DNA from 4 places in the Shewanella scandinavica genome. Region 1 is predicted to be linked to each of the others. Evidence: predicted binding sites of a transcription regulator. Region 1 holds the regulator's gene; each other region holds the start of a gene.
What was found. Region 1 encodes sigma-54, which starts transcription at its own class of promoters, with help from an activator protein. Its sites were predicted from a motif close to GTTGGCACGNNNNTNGNNT; they were not measured.
Positions count from the first base shown of each region.

Region 2: a site for sigma-54 is predicted at 1,094-1,112, ahead of flhA (flagellar biosynthesis protein FlhA). Genes of this name have one in related genera too.
Region 3: a site for sigma-54 is predicted at 1,291-1,309, ahead of Q4Q50_RS00120 (flagellar hook-length control protein FliK). Genes of this name have one in related genera too.
Region 4: a site for sigma-54 is predicted at 1,084-1,102, ahead of flgF (flagellar basal-body rod protein FlgF). Genes of this name have one in related genera too.

Region 1 is NZ_JAUOES010000018.1:4,869-8,974, forward strand. Features, by position in the region: gene Q4Q50_RS15040 (HPr family phosphocarrier protein) at 321-596, opposite strand; gene rapZ (RNase adapter RapZ) at 583-1,437, opposite strand; gene ptsN (PTS IIA-like nitrogen regulatory protein PtsN) at 1,434-1,877, opposite strand; gene hpf (ribosome hibernation promoting factor) at 1,880-2,167, opposite strand; gene Q4Q50_RS15060 (RNA polymerase factor sigma-54) at 2,196-3,674, opposite strand; gene lptB (LPS export ABC transporter ATP-binding protein) at 3,782-4,106, opposite strand, start outside.
Region 2 is NZ_JAUOES010000001.1:11,917-16,022, reverse strand. Features, by position in the region: gene flhB (flagellar biosynthesis protein FlhB) at 1-964, shown strand, start outside; gene flhA (flagellar biosynthesis protein FlhA) at 1,149-3,248, shown strand; gene flhF (flagellar biosynthesis GTPase FlhF) at 3,260-4,106, shown strand, end outside.
Region 3 is NZ_JAUOES010000001.1:19,984-24,089, reverse strand. Features, by position in the region: gene fliI (flagellar protein export ATPase FliI) at 1-666, shown strand, start outside; gene fliJ (flagellar export protein FliJ) at 696-1,142, shown strand; gene Q4Q50_RS00120 (flagellar hook-length control protein FliK) at 1,401-3,503, shown strand; gene fliL (flagellar basal body-associated protein FliL) at 3,592-4,106, shown strand, end outside.
Region 4 is NZ_JAUOES010000001.1:42,741-46,846, reverse strand. Features, by position in the region: gene flgE (flagellar hook protein FlgE) at 1-966, shown strand, start outside; gene flgF (flagellar basal-body rod protein FlgF) at 1,139-1,882, shown strand; gene flgG (flagellar basal-body rod protein FlgG) at 1,893-2,681, shown strand; gene flgH (flagellar basal body L-ring protein FlgH) at 2,693-3,367, shown strand; gene Q4Q50_RS00215 (flagellar basal body P-ring protein FlgI) at 3,379-4,106, shown strand, end outside.

The DNA of each region.
Region 1 (4,106 bases):
CCACTGTGCGGCAAATTGGTTCGAGAGTGCGCTACTTGGCGCAGGGCTGAGACTTAGCGGTGACTTCGCGATAGCTATGCTTCAGTCACAGATAGAGCGCTCTGGCATAGGTCATGCGTTTTACGCATAGATTAAGGCGGCTAAGACTAAGGTGAGTCAGCGGTAATGCTCGCTAGTGTAATCGCCTATGGTTCGTGTCGTCGAGCGACAAATGTGTCGCCAAGCTTTTGAAACGAGATGTGAACTGCACAAATACGCAGTGCTAAGTGTGATGTGTACTAATCTGAGTGTCTGTGTGGAACGCTGAGTATGAAATGAAACTAACAGGCTTCGTCAAACTTAGCATCGATCAAGGCACAAATGGCATCCAGAGCGGGCTCAGCATCTGGACCTTCGGCGATAAGCTTAATGGTTTTACCCATGCCAGTCTCAAGCATCAATAAGCCAAGCACGCTGGCGGCCGATGCCTGTTTATCGCCTTGTATTAAGGTGATGGTCGCATCAAACTCGGATGCCAGTACCACCAACTTAGTGGCGGCACGGGCATGTAATCCCAGTTTGTTACAGATGGTGATCTGACGTTCAAGCTTTGGCATTATTCAGCTCTCGATGGCGGGCATAAACTTTATGTTTACCGTTACTAAAGCGTTTAGCCAATTGCTCTGCGACGTAAACCGATCTGTGTTGTCCACCCGTGCAGCCAATCGCTACAGTTAAATAACTGCGATTGTTGCGCTCGAGATGCGGCAGCCAAGTTTCCAGTAAATTCTCGATTTGCCAGATGAACTTATTCACGAGTGGTTGACGATTTAAGAATTCAGCCACGGGTTCATCTAAGCCAGTCAATGGACGTAGCGCCAGCTCCCAGTGTGGGTTAGGCAGAAAGCGTACATCAAACATAAAGTCGGCTTCAGTTGGCATACCGTGCTTAAAGCCAAAGGACTCGAAGTTGATCACTAACTCTTTATCGACGCTGCCGAGCAGAATTTGTCTCACTTGATCGCTTAAATCATAGATATTCAGATTCGACGTATCTATGTAGTGATCGACCAGTTTTGACATAGGCTCGAGCAGTTTCCCTTCCAGCTTTATCGCTTCTTGCAAAGAGACTTGGCTCTTCGACAAAGGATGCAAACGGCGGGTCTCGCTGTAACGCTTAAGCAGAATTTTATCGCTGGAATTGAGGAAGAAGCTGGTTAACTCAGTATCAGGAGGCAGGCTCGCGAGTTGCTTCACTAAGACTTTATCCTGCTCAGGCATGTTACGCACGTCGACACTGATGGCGACGAGATCGTTACTGCCTTTGAGTTGCTCAAGCAAAGTGCCGATTAAGGGCAAGGGAAGGTTATCGACACAATAATAGCCGAGATCTTCGAGTACCCTTAGGGCGACAGATTTGCCTGAGCCTGAGCGGCCCGACACTATGACCAGTTTCATCCAGTGATTACCTGATAGAGTTCCGTTTCATCATGCGTCTTGCGTAATTGCTTTAATATTTGCTTGTCGCTCAGCTTTTCGGCCATGCAAGACAAGGTACTTAAGTGCTGCTGACATTGGTCTGCAGGCACCAGTAGTGCAAATAAAATATCAACAGGTTGCTTATCGATAGCATCGAATGCTATCGGCTCTTCACACTTAATGAGTATGGCAATGGGCTGCTCTATATCGGTTAATCGACCATGTGGAATGGCGATGCCGTTCCCTATACCTGTGCTCCCCATCTTTTCGCGCGCCACTAGGCTTTCGAATATCTCTTGAGATGAGAGGGTCGGGTACTGGGCAGCGACTAAGTCGCTGATGAGTTCCAGTACCTTTTTCTTGCTGCCCGGAGTGGCGCAGGTAGTGCACTCCGGCCGCAGTATGGTACAAAGTTCCATTATTAGTGTTTTGTTAACTTCTCTTTGTGTTTAATAACCTGACGATCAAGCTTGTCAATCAGGGCGTCTATAGCGGCATACATGTCAGCATGCTCTGAAGTTGCAAAAACTTCACCACCGATAAGATTTATTCTCGCTTCGGCAATCTGTTGCATTTTCTCGACATTGAGCACAACGTGCACATTATTGATCTGTTCGAAATGGCGTTCAAGTTTTGAAAACTTTTCTTCTACATATGCGCGTAACGATTCGGTAATTTCGACATGGTGTCCACTCAGGTTTATTTGCATAGAAACGTCCTCCGATATCCACTGTAGGTTATAAACTTTTACGCTGATTAGAAGGCGGAATGAGCATAGCCTCTCGGTACTTCGCAATGGTTCTGCGGGCTACGTTGATCCCTTGTTCTGCCAGAAGTTGTGCCATCTTACTGTCGCTTAATGGTTTTTTCTGGTTTTCCGCTGCAACCAGTTTCTTAATGAAGGCTCTGATTGCTGTGGATGAGCACTCCCCACCATCGTCAGTTCCGACGTGGCTAGAGAAGAAGTATTTTAGTTCAAAAAGTCCCTTAGGGGTATGCATGTATTTTTGGGTGGTCACCCGTGAGATGGTGGACTCATGCATTTCTACCGCTTCGGCAATATCGTTAAGCACCATAGGTTTCATGGCTTCTTCACCGTATTCGAAGAAACCTTGCTGATATTGCACTATGCAATTCGCAACTTTAAGTAAAGTGTCGTTACGGCTTTCTAGGCTTTTGATAAACCATTTAGCCTCTTGCAGATGGCCACGAATAAATTGGCTATCTGCTTGGTTTTTAGTACTGCGCGCCATCGATGCATAGTGTTGATTTACATTGATTTTTGGCATGCAGTCTGGGTTAAGTTCAACCACCCAGCGGCCATTCTTCTTCGACACAGACACATCTGGGATGACGTATTCGTCATCGTTGGGCGTAATCAATAAACCTGGGCGGGGATTGAGGGTTTGGATAAGCGCGATGCCGTCCCTTAACTCATCCTCTTTTAATTTAGTCTTACGCATCAACAATCTAAAATCGCGCGCGGCGATCAGATCTAAATGATCTTTGATCAACATGCGGGCATTTTCGAGGTGTAGAGTGTCAGCGGCGAAATGCGACAGTTGGATCAGCAGGCACTCGCTTAAATCGCGGGCGGCAACACCAATGGGATCAAAATGTTGAATGCGCTTGAGTACGGCTTCGACTTCGTCAAGCTCAACTTCAGGATTGCCCATCGCTTCGAGAATTTCTTCAGTGCTTTGGGTGAGATAGCCCTGATCGTCAATGGCATCAATAATGGCGGTGGCAATGGCTAAATCAGTTTCAGAAAACGGTGTGAGGTTTTTTTGCCATTCTAAGTGCTCATACAAGCCTTCACTGGTCTCACCTTGGAAGGGCATATCATCTTCACGACTGCCGCCGGGGCCAGAATTAGGGGAGGCGGTGAACACTTCATCCCATGTGGTGTCCATGGGGAGTTCGTCGGGCATGGACTCTTTCGTGAGCGACTCTGCCGTGTCTATGGTGGAGCTGTCTTTTTCTGGCGGCAGGGTGCTAGATTCACTGAAATCCGTATCGGATAGCGTTTGGTTTACAGGGTCTTTAGTGGCGTCGAATTGATCCTCTTCCAGCTCGAGAAGGGGATTAGAATCTAAGGCTTGCTGGATCTCTTGCTGCAGTTCTAATGACGACAGTTGCAACAGACGTATGGCCTGTTGTAATTGTGGCGTCATGGTTAACTGTTGACCCAGTTTGAGCTGGAGTGACGCTTTCATGTTACCGCTGATCCCTACGTTATTATTGTTGGATGAGGTCGCTTGTTATCATCTTGAGTGGAGTCCAATGGTGGCATAAATTACCTGCATTGGCTCCGCTTGATTAACTATAGCCTGAATTGTTCACCTAAGTACACAGCCCTAACTTGCTGATTGTCTAAGATCTCTGCGGGTGTTCCTTCGGCAATCAAGTTTCCGTGACTCACGATATAGGCATGTTCACACACATCTAATGTCTCACGGACATTGTGGTCTGTGATCAACACGCCAAGGCCACGACTTTTGAGCTGTTCGATAATCTTTTTAATGTCGATAACCGAAATCGGATCGACACCAGCAAAGGGTTCATCGAGCAAAATGAACTTAGGATTTGCTGCTAACGCCCGCGCAATTTCGACACGGCGACGTTCACCGCCCGACAATGACATGCCT
Region 2 (4,106 bases), on a different contig from region 1:
TTTAACTCGGGTATTTGAGACTGTTTTCACCATGGACAGGGCGCAAATTTTTGATACTGAAGAAATGTTTAATGTATGGGGCGTTGTCGCGAGCGAAATCGCCTGGCCCATGGCAAAAATTATGCTGTTAATTGTGGTTGTCGCTTTCATTGGCAATATATCCCTTGGCGGGATGAATTTCTCTACCCAAGCCATGATGCCTAAGGCCAGTAAAATGAGCCCAGTCGCAGGTTTGAAGCGCATGTTCGGTGTGCAGGCGTTAGTTGAGCTGACGAAGGGGATTGCCAAGTTTTCTGTGGTGGCATTTTCTGCGTATTTATTACTGAGCTTTTACTTCAATGATATTATGTTGCTATCTAGTGATCATCTTCCTGGTAATATTTACCACGCATTAGATTTACTTGTGTGGATGTTTATCCTGTTGTGTTCCTCTATTTTATTGATTGTCGTCATCGACGTGCCGTTCCAAATTTGGAATCACAACAAGCAACTTAAGATGACCAAACAAGAAGTAAAGGATGAATATAAAGACACTGAAGGGAAGCCTGAAGTGAAATCGCGAGTAAGGCAGATGCAGCATGAGTTGGCTCAGCGCAGAATGATGGCTGAAGTACCCAATGCCGATGTCATCGTTGTTAACCCTGAGCATTTTGCAGTAGCGATTAAATACGATGTAAAGCGCTCCGCTGCACCCTTTGTCATAGCTAAAGGCGTTGATGACGTCGCATTTAAAATTCGTGAGATTGCCCGCGCCCATGATGTAGCCATTGTATCTGCACCACCGCTTGCGAGAGCAATATACCATACGACTAAGTTGGATCAACAAATCCCCGAAGGATTGTTTACTGCTGTGGCACAGATTTTGGCCTATGTATTCCAGTTACGCCAATATCAGAAAGGACGCGGTCGTAAACCTATTCCAGTTCCGCTTAATCAGCCCATTCCTGATGAATTGAAATATTAAGTTTGCAGCATCTGACACTTGTGAGTGATACACAAGATGATGTCACTTTATATGAATGTTCCAATATTATTTCTTCTTTATATCAATGAGTCATAGGTATAATTCTCCTTAATTAGTCAGGTTGATTTTGTTGGCGTGTTTTTTGCTTTTCGCTTCTTACACGTCAAAATTTAGGTTATAGCGAATGGATGTTAAAGCGACTCTTGGTCAAGTAAAACAAATGCGGCTGAGCTCACTCAAAGGCATTGGTACGCCTATGGTTGTGCTTGCTGCATTGGCCATGATTGTTTTACCTATTCCTCCATTCTTATTAGATATACTTTTCTCATTCAACATAGCCTTAGCGCTCATCGTATTGTTAGTCGCAATTTATACCGATAGGCCGTTAGATTTTGCCGCCTTTCCAACGGTATTACTTGTGGCGACATTACTTCGCCTTGCACTGAACGTTGCATCAACTCGTGTGGTATTACTCGAGGGCCATAATGGTGGCGATGCGGCAGGTAAGGTGATTGAAGCCTTCGGTTCAGTGGTGATTGGCGGTAACTATGCCGTTGGCTTGGTTGTCTTTATCATTTTGATTATTATCAATTTTGCGGTGGTGACGAAAGGTGCTGGTCGTATTGCTGAAGTGAGTGCCCGCTTTACCTTAGATGCTATGCCTGGTAAGCAAATGGCAATTGATGCCGACCTAAATGCCGGGACTTTGAATCAAGAACAAGCAAGATTACGTCGAGCAGAAGTGACACGTGAAGCGGATTTCTATGGTGCGATGGACGGTGCTTCAAAATTTGTAAAAGGTGATGCCGTTGCGGGTATCATGATTCTAGTGATCAACATCTTAGGTGGTTTCATCATAGGTATTGTTCAGCATGGCTTAAGTTTTTCTGAAGCGGTTGAAATTTATACCTTGCTGACTATCGGTGATGGTCTGGTGGCGCAGATCCCTGGGTTATTATTGTCAATCGCAGCAGCATTGATGGTGACCCGTCAAAATGAATCCGGTGATATGGGCCAAATGATGATGAGTCAGATGTTTGACAGTCCTAAGTCATTGGGTATCGCTGCTGGAGTCCTATTTGTCATGGGAATCGTTCCTGGCATGCCGCATATGGCGTTCTTAAGTTTTGCTTTTATGACGGCAGGTGCCGCCTATTTTGTCTATAAGCGTAATGAATCAAAACGCATTAAAGCCCTAGAGCAAGTTAAGTCTGGCCCTGTAGAGAGGCAAGATAAGGAGCCTAAAGAGTTGGGCTGGGATGATGTGCATCATGTTGATACTATTGGGCTTGAGGTGGGATATCGTTTAATTCCGCTGGTCGATAAAGGTCAAGGTGGCGAGTTATTAAGCCGTATCAAAGGCGTACGTAAAAAGTTATCCCAAGAACTGGGCTTCTTAGTGCCAGCAGTGCATATTCGCGATAATTTAGATTTGTCGCCCAATGCCTATCGCATTTCATTAATGGGCGTAGTTGTTGGTGAGGCGGATATTCGTCACGACTGCGAATTGGCGATCAACCCTGGTCAAGTCTATGGCAAGCTCGATGGTATTGAAACGCGTGACCCAGCTTTTGGTCTGGAGGCGGTATGGATTGCCCCTGAATTACGTGAACACGCGCAAACATTAGGGTATACGGTTGTTGATGCCGCCACGGTTGTGGCAACCCATATTAGCCAATTGCTGACCAATAATGCTGCTAAGTTGTTAGGTTACGAAGAAGTGCAACAACTGATGGATATGCTTGCGAAACACTCGCCTAAACTGGTGGATGGCTTTATTCCTGATGTCATGCCACTCGGACATGTCGTAAAAGTGATGCAGAACCTTTTAAATGAAGGGGTTTCAGTCAGAGACTTGCGTACAATAGTGCAAACTTTGTTAGAATACGGCACTAAGAGTAATGACACTGAAGTTTTGACCGCTGCGGTGCGTATTGCATTGAAACGTATGATAGTCCAAGAGATCTCTGGTCCAGAGTTAGAAATCCCCGTCATTACATTGGCGCCAGAGTTGGAACAGATGTTGCATCAATCAATGCAAGCAACCGGTGGTGATGGTCCAAATATTGAACCCGGTCTTGCAGAACGCATGCAGCAGTCCCTTGCCGATGCGGCTCAGAAGCAAGAAATGGTCGGACAACCCGCCATATTGTTGACGTCAGGTATGTTACGCGCGACGCTGTCACGCTTTGTTAAACATACTATTCCTAATCTCAGAGTCATTTCGTATCAAGAAATACCTGATGAGAAGCAAATACGTATTGTATCTGCAGTCGGCCAGTAGAGGACGCATAAGTGAAGATTAAACGATTTTTTGCCAAAGACATGCGCGCCGCACTGGCCCAAGTGAAAGAAACACTCGGCTCAGATGCCGTCATTATGTCAAATAAGAAAGTGAATGGTGGCATCGAAATTGTCGCTGCCGTTGACTATGATGAGCCTAAAGCAAAAACCGCAGCTACTGCGCCAGCGCCAACCTTTATGGACGTGAGTGACGACCTCGTATCCCTAGGGGCTAAGCAGCCTATACGAGTAGAAACCCGTGCAAAGCCTGCGGCACCTGCTGACTCATTACAAGCCTTGTTAGAGAAGCAGCAAAGTCGTTTGAATCAACAGATGTCGCATCAGCAAGTTGATGCAGATTTACCTGCATGGGCTAAGGGCTTACAAGCGCCGGCTACTGCCAAAGTAGAGCGTCGCGAAGCGCCTGCCGCTTTTGATAAGAAGCCACAAACATCACAGAAACAAAATGCCGATATTGAGGCAATGCGTGATGAGCTAGCTTCATTGCGTAATTTGTTAACACATCAAGTGTCCTCTTTGATGACAGAACATAAAAAACGTATCGACCCTGTCGGAGCTATGCTCGAAGCCAAGTTACTTGAGGCTGAATTTTCCCCTGCGGTTGCCAATAAATTAGCGGCGCTGAGCCAACATTATACGCCTGCAGAATTAGTCAGAGCCTTACCTCAAAGTTTAGCTAATATGCTTGATAATCAAGGTGATGATATTGTTAAACAGGGCGGGGTGGTTGCATTGGTGGGGCCAACGGGTGTGGGTAAAACCACGTCGTTAGCGAAACTAGCAGCCCGTTTTGCTGCCCATCATGGTGCTGAGCATGTGGCTTTGATAACGACAGATC
Region 3 (4,106 bases), on a different contig from region 1:
GCCCCTGCAGATACCTCGCCGCTGATGCGCCTGCGCGCCTGTGAAACCTCGACTCGCATTGCCGAATACTTTCGCGATTTAGGCTATAACGTCTTGTTATTAATGGATAGTTTGACGCGTTACGCCCAGGCGCAGCGGGAAATTGCTTTGGCTGTGGGTGAGCCGCCAGCCACCAAAGGCTATCCGCCTTCAGTATTTGCCAAGCTGCCGCGTTTAGTTGAGCGTGCTGGCAACGGTGGTCCAGGTCAAGGTTCAATTACGGCATTTTATACTGTGTTGACGGAAGGGGACGATCAACAGGATCCCATTGCCGATGCATCGCGGGCGATTCTTGATGGTCACATAGTCTTGTCACGTTCGCTTGCGGACTCTGGGCATTATCCTGCGATTGATATTGAAGCCTCCATTAGCCGGGTAGCACCTATGGTGATCTCCAATGAACACTTGGAAGCGATGCGCCGCGTGAAACAAACCTATTCCTTGTATCAGCAAAATCGGGATTTGATTTCAATTGGTGCTTATGCCCAAGGCAGCGATCCTCGAATCGATAACGCGATACGATTACAGCCGGCGATGAATGCTTTTTTACGCCAAACCATGCGTGATGCATTCAGTTTTGCCGATAGCCAAGTCATGCTCGGGCAACTTGCCGCACAGTGCAAATAATGGCGTCATCGAATTAATCGAGGTCTAGTATGGCTAACGCCGATCCCTTGTTGTTAGTGTTAAAGCTCGCCAATGATGCCGAAGAACAAGCGGCGTTATTGTTAAAGTCGGCGCAGTTAGAGTGTCAAAAACGGCTGAATCAACTCAGTGCACTCAATAACTATCGCTTAGAATACATGAAGCAAATGCAATCCCAGCAAGGCCAAGCCATTAGTGCCAGTCACTATCACCAGTTTCATCGCTTTATTCGTCAGATTGATGATGCTATTACTCAGCAAAATCGCGTTGTGGCCGACGGTGAAAAACAAAAAGAATATCGACAACAGCATTGGTTGGAAAAACAGAAAAAACGTAAGGCAGTGGAATTACTGTTAGCGAGTAAAGAGAAGAAGCGCCAAGTTGTTGAACAAAAACGAGAGCAGAAAATGACCGATGAATTTGCTTCTCAGCAGTTTTATCGCCGTCATCAGCGTTAGTGTAATGGTGCGTTAAATGATCGGTATCTTTGCCATTTACTAACTCGTATGAGTTCAGTTTTCTGTTGCCGCTTATGGTGCAGAACATTTGTTCGACTTCTTTCCCTGAGTTTTATTCTTTTCAATATGCTGCAGTAAAAACTGAAGTTTTGGCATCTTATTTGCTTTGATTTAGTCCATGACCCTGCAACCGCAGTGTTTAATTGACGTTTCTACCTAGCCATTTTCTTTTCTGCTGGGTGATGTTTGGGAGCACTTATGCAACAAATGACCAATATCCTGTTGAGTAAAACAGGCAACTCTGCGGCCAATTCCGCTAAGACATCTTCCCAAGAGTCTAATAATGAAGACTTTTCATCTACACTTGCGTCTGTCTCCGCTAGCTCATTTTCTATTTCCGCGCCTAAAAAGGCTACAGCGAATACTGACGATAAAGTGCAGATCGCCTCTACTGATAAAGTAAAAGATAAAGACATATCAACGGATGACGCTGACGTAAATCTCATCTTCGCCCAGATCAGCATGGCAAATGATATGAAGAAAACGGCATCAGAGGGAGAGAGTTTGCCGTCTGACTCTTCCCAAGGGGAAAATAATGAGTCTGCTGACCCTTTATTGAAAAGTGATGCATTCAGTACCGTTGAGCTGTCGGGTGTACAAGCTTCAATGAAAGCGATTAACACTGAGCTTCCAGTTGTCGACATCTCAGGCTCAGCGCAAGGTAAGGCTGATATTTTAACGTCAAGTGAAGTTAACTTGGCAACTGAGAAAAATCATAGCAAGTCCTCAAACGGCGATCTATTGAGTCTCCAAAAGGTATTGGATACTGATACTTCCTTTTCATCAGAACTCAAAAAGTTAACCGAGCAGCTCCAACTAAATGCAGGGGCTTTAAATGAGACTGATGTCACTAATAAAGTCTCTGCTGATAAAAAATCAGCAGATGAACTACCCGTTGAAGCAATCCAGGGTAAGAAAGTATTGCTTGATGACGCTGTTGAGGTATTGAAGTCACAGTTATCAACGGATAAAAGCGCTGAATCTCATTCTGCCTTTTTAAAGGGACAAGTCATTCCGCCGAACAGTAAAACATCTGAAAATTTGGATTTATCTGAATTTGTAGATACAGCAGAAACCGCGGCAAAGACATCATCAAAAAATCTAGAAAGCGTGATATTGAAAGACGCTGATGTGACTGAACTTAAAGACGATAAGTCATTTTCAACTGATAAATATGCGAATCAAGTTGCGAGTGTAAACGTTGAACTGCGGGGAGCAAGGTTGGATCTTAATTCTGAGGCACTGCGAACTTCTGACGACGTAGATGAATCAATGTTGAAGTTTAGCCCTGCGAGTCAAACTTTGCAGTCTGAAACCCTAGCGCCATCGACTACTAAGAATGAAATGGCTGCAACATCTTTAATCGCTGATGAAATAGTTGATACATTGGACTTGGCAAGCTCCAAGCTGATTGATACTTCTAGCACGGACGAGGTCGATACTGTTTCTGTAGAGAGTAATAAACCAACAGTTCGCAATGTTGAGATTACGATACCCCAGCAAGTAAGCCGAAATGCTAATGTCGATATCGCGGTTAGCAAAGTAGAAGTTCAGCCTATAGTTACAACACTGGATACACAGAATATCTTAGGTAACGCAGTTGATCCGAAGGATAGCGCAATGACTGATACCGAGATCAATGTTGATGTTTCAAAAGTAGCAATGGATGCGGGTACTTTGCTAAAGGATGCGAAATACAGTGTGACACTCGATGCTCAAAGAGACGTTAAGCCATTCATTATGGGAGATGAAGACAAGGTATCAACGACTGACATTAAGTCATTTTCTGCTTTAGCTCAGTCATCGACGCCACTACAAGTCAATCGTCAGGAAACGATGCAAGTTCAGTTGTCATTACGCCAAGGTGTCGAACAACAAAACCAAATGCAAGAGATGATCCAACGGTTTTCACCTGTGATGAAGCAACAGTTGATCACTATGGTGAGTCAAGGTATTCAACATGCTGAAATTAGGCTCGATCCCCCTGAGCTTGGACATATGCTGGTAAAAATTCAAGTGCATGGCGATCAGACCCAAGTACAGTTCCATGTCACTCAGACACAGACGCGTGATTTAGTTGAACAAGCTATGCCAAGATTACGCGAGTTACTGCAGGAGCAAGGGATGCAATTAGCGGATAGCCATGTGTCTCAAGGTGGCCAAGGTGAACGTCGAGAGGGAAGTTTTGGCGACGGTGGCGGTTCAAGTGGGGCTGATGTGGATGAAATCTCGGCAGAAGAGCTACATTTAGGTTTAAATCAAGCTTCTAGTGTAAATTCAGGTATAGATTATTACGCTTAAGTAGGTAACCTATAGCGATGACTTATATAGTTACGTTTTCATATTAATAAAACGTAAGAGTTTCTGCCTAAATTAAAGAGAATAGTGAATGGCTAAGGAAGAATCGTTAGAACTTGAGAACACCGAAGCTCCCAAAAGTAAAAAAAAGCTCTTTATTTTTATTGGAGTGGGGGTTTTAGTTGCACTGCTTATTGCCGGTGCCCTATGGTTTTTCCTTGGTAGTAGTTCTGAGGACGCCACGACGTCAACTGACGGAGCCGTACAAACAGAAACTCCTGCTGAAAGTGGTGCGCTGACTACCGCATCCTATGTGCCTATGCCACGTCCTTTTTTGTTTAACCTGCCTGGCCCTGATCGCGCTCGTTTAGTTGAGATTAAAGTACAGTTAATGGTACGTGGCACAGATGATGATGTGCTGACACAAAAACACATTCCGCTGATTGAAGATGCGCTTTTAACGACTTTCAGTGGCGCAGATGTGCAAAAACTCAGTACGCAAGCGGGTAAAGATGAATTACGCCAGTTAGCACTCTTAAGTGTGCAAAATACCCTGCAGTCGGTCACTGGCCGTAAAGTTGTCGAGAAAGTGCTGTTTACTGGTTT
Region 4 (4,106 bases), on a different contig from region 1:
GATGGTAATTCGACATCGGTAAGTTTGACTACAGCGAAACCAGTGCAGATCCCTGATACTGCAGGTAGCCCAGTAAAAACTGAAAATGTCAGTTTACAAATGAATCTAAATGCTAAGGAAAGTACCCTTGACCCTGCTGCATTCGATCCTCTAGACCCTAAGACATACAATAACGTTACTTCAATGACAATGTATGACTCACTCGGTGAGCCACATATCATGACAACCTATTTTGTTAAGCCTAATGATGCCTCTTATAATGGAGAGAGCAATTGGGTGGCTTATTACGCTATTGATGGTAAACAAGTCGATCTAGCTGGTGCTGCTGGTACTTATCAAACGGATACTACGGGCGATGGTAACCCTGACTCAACCGGTACAGCGCAAACAACCGGCGGTTGGAAGGGCTCTGTACTTAAGTTCAATTCTGTTGGTGTCTATACCGGTAGTGATCCAGCGGTCGTTAAGACTGAGACTTTAGGTGTGGGTGGTGCAGGCGTTTTAGGTGCTGGAGCGGATGGAACTCAAGACTTAACAATTAAGTTTAATGCACCAACGCAATATGCTGCTCCTTTTGCGGCAACAGAGTTAACACAAGACGGTACGACGGTTGGTCGTTTAACTAACGTTGAAATTGGTGCTGATGGTTTAATTACTGCAAGTTACTCGAACGGTTCAACTGTGCCTTTAGCACGGGTTGCCTTGGTTCGATTTGCTAACGAACAAGGTTTAACACAAGTGGGTAATACGTCGTGGAAAGCCAGTTTGAATTCTGGCCCTGCTCTTGCTGGTGAGGCAAACAGTGGTACTTTTGGTAGCATAAGTTCATCGGCGTTAGAGCAATCGAATATCGATTTGACCACTGAACTGGTCGATTTGATTTCGGCGCAGCGTAACTTCCAAGCGAACTCTCGTACCCTTGAAGTGAACAACACACTGCAACAAACCGTATTACAAATCCGCTAATCATTACATTGTTTGACTAAGTGTTGCCGCCAGTGGCAACACTTAGCCTTTATCCTGCTATCAATTCACTTCATTTCCTTATTCTTCAATTCTATCAGTAAATTAAACGTCAACTTTATTGGCACGATGCTTGCTTTGCTATTGTCATGTAGAAAATTTGACGGAGCAGTCTGTGGACAAATTCCTTTATGTCGCCATGAGTGGCGCCAAGCAAAATATGAATGAGCTGGCGCTCCGTGCGAACAACTTAGCCAATGCTAATACCGACGGTTTTAAATCCGATATGGCACAAGCTCGCTCAATGCAAGCCTTCGGTGAAGGGTTGCCTTCCAGGGTATTTGCGATGACAGAATCTCCGTCAGCTAATTTTCGCTCTGGTCCCATAAAAACCACTGGACGAGATCTCGATGTTGCCATTAAAGGCGACGGCTGGTTTGCCGTGCAGGCAAAAGATGGCAGTGAAGCCTATACCCGCTCAGGCAGTTTAAGTTTCGACTCTACGGGTTTACTACACAATGACAGGGGAAATCCTGTTATGGGAGATGCGGGCCCCATAGTGTTGCCGCTCCCTATTGAGAAGGTTTCAATTTCTCAGGATGGCATTATTTCTGTGCGACCTCAGGGCGCTACCGCTGAAGTGGTGGAAGAAGTTGGTCGCTTGAAACTCGTTAATCCCGGTAATGCGCAGATGATGCGTGGTGAAGATGGATTATTTCGACAAATGTCAGGAGAACCAGCACCAGCTGATCCTTTCGTCGCAGTTGAAAGTGGCGCAGTGGAAGGCAGTAACGTTAACCCTGTCGATGAAATGGTGTCTTTGATTGACCTTCAGCGTCAGTTTGAATTGCAAGTCAAGATGATGAAAACCGCGGAAGAGAATGATCGCGCTTCATCTTCATTAATGCGTATTAGTTAGGAGATAGATTATGCATCCGGCGTTATGGATTAGTAAAACTGGCTTAGACGCACAGCAAACTGACATTGCGGTGATCTCGAACAACGTGGCGAACGCCAGCACTGTGGGCTACAAGAAAAGTCGCGCAGTATTTGAAGATTTGCTTTACCAAACAGTTAACCAAGCGGGCGGTGTCAGCGCTTCTAACACTAAGTTACCTAATGGGTTAAACATAGGTGCGGGTACCAAAGTCGTCGCCACGCAGAAAATGTTTACCCAAGGCAACATGCTGACTACGGATAACTCATTAGATCTGATGATTGAAGGCCCCGGCTTTTTTGAAATCCAGCTACCTGATGGTACTGCAGCCTATACCCGAAATGGTCAGTTTACCTTAGACGATACGGGCCAGATTGTGACGCCAGGTTCTGGCTACTTGTTGCAACCCGCGATCACGATTCCTGACAATGCGACCAGTATTACCGTTTCCGCTGAGGGTGAAGTTTCAGTGAAAACCCCTGGTACTGCAGAGAACCAAGTTGTGGGTCAGTTGACAATGACGGATTTTATTAATCCATCGGGTCTGGATCCTATGGGGCAAAACTTATACACGGAAACCGGTGCGAGTGGCACGCCAATTCAAGGTACTGCTTCGTTAGATGGCATGGGAGCTATTCGCCAAGGCGCCTTAGAAACCTCTAACGTTAACGTGACCGAAGAACTGGTGAACCTTATCGAAAGTCAGCGCATTTACGAGATGAACTCCAAAGTGATTTCAGCGGTAGATCAGATGCTGTCTTACGTGACTCAGAATTTATAGAGGCAAACATCATGGCTAGATATCTTGTGTTGGCCGTCGCGTTATTGCTTGCAGCCTGTAGCTCGACGCAAAAGAAACCCCTTGCGGATGATCCCTTTTATGCGCCGGTATACCCAGAGGCACCGCCGACAAAAATTGCCGCGACTGGCTCTATTTATCAAGACAGTCAAGCATCTAGCTTGTATTCGGATATACGTGCTCACAAAGTTGGCGACATTATCACTATCGTTTTGAAAGAGTCGACTCAAGCGAAGAAAAGTGCAGGCAATCAGATCAAAAAAGGTTCTGACATGAGCTTAGATCCTATCTTCGCTGGTGGCAGTAATGTATCCATTGGCGGAGTGCCAATTGATTTACGTTATAAAGATAGCATGAACACTAAGCGTGAATCGGATGCGGATCAGAGCAATAGTTTAGATGGCAGCATCTCGGCAAACGTTATGCAAGTGCTGAACAACGGCAGCTTAGTGATCCGCGGCGAAAAATGGATCTCAATTAACAACGGTGATGAGTTTATTCGCGTCACAGGTCTGGTTCGCTCGCAGGACATTAAACCCGATAACACTATCGATTCAACGCGAATGGCCAATGCCCGTATTCAATACAGTGGCACAGGTACTTTCGCAGATGCTCAAAAAGTGGGCTGGTTAAGCCAGTTCTTTATGAGCGACTGGTGGCCCTTCTAAGGAGTCGTATCATGAAATATAAACTGGTGTTAGCCGTTGCCGTACTAGTGTTTTCTCTACCTAGTCAGGCTGAACGAATTAAAGATATTGCCAATGTGCAGGGCGTACGCAGTAACCAGTTGATCGGTTATGGCTTAGTGGTTGGTTTGCCGGGAACGGGTGAGAAAACCAGTTATACCGAACAGACCTTTATGACCATGTTGAAAAATTTCGGCATTAATCTTCCTGACAACGTCAAACCAAAGATTAAAAACGTTGCTGTGGTTGCCGTACATGCGGACATGCCTGCCTTTATAAAACCGGGTCAAGATCTTGACGTCACCGTATCTAGCTTAGGCGAAGCCAAAAGTTTACGCGGTGGCACCTTATTGCAAACCTTTTTGAAAGGTGTTGACGGAAATGTGTATGCGATAGCGCAAGGCAGCTTAGTAGTCAGTGGTTTTAGTGCCGATGGTTTAGATGGTTCAAAGGTCATTCAAAATACCCCAACAGTTGGCCGTATACCCAATGGCGCGATTGTTGAGCGCAGTGTGGCAACCCCGTTTTCAACCGGCGATTATTTGACGTTTAACCTACGTCGTTCTGATTTTTCTACCGCACAACGGATGGCCGATGCGATTAATGAGCTATTAGGCCCTGATATGGCCCGTCCTTTAGACGCAACATCTGTGCAGGTCAGTGCTCCGCGTGATGTATCACAACGGGTGTCTTTTTTAGCTACGCTTGAAAACCTCGATGT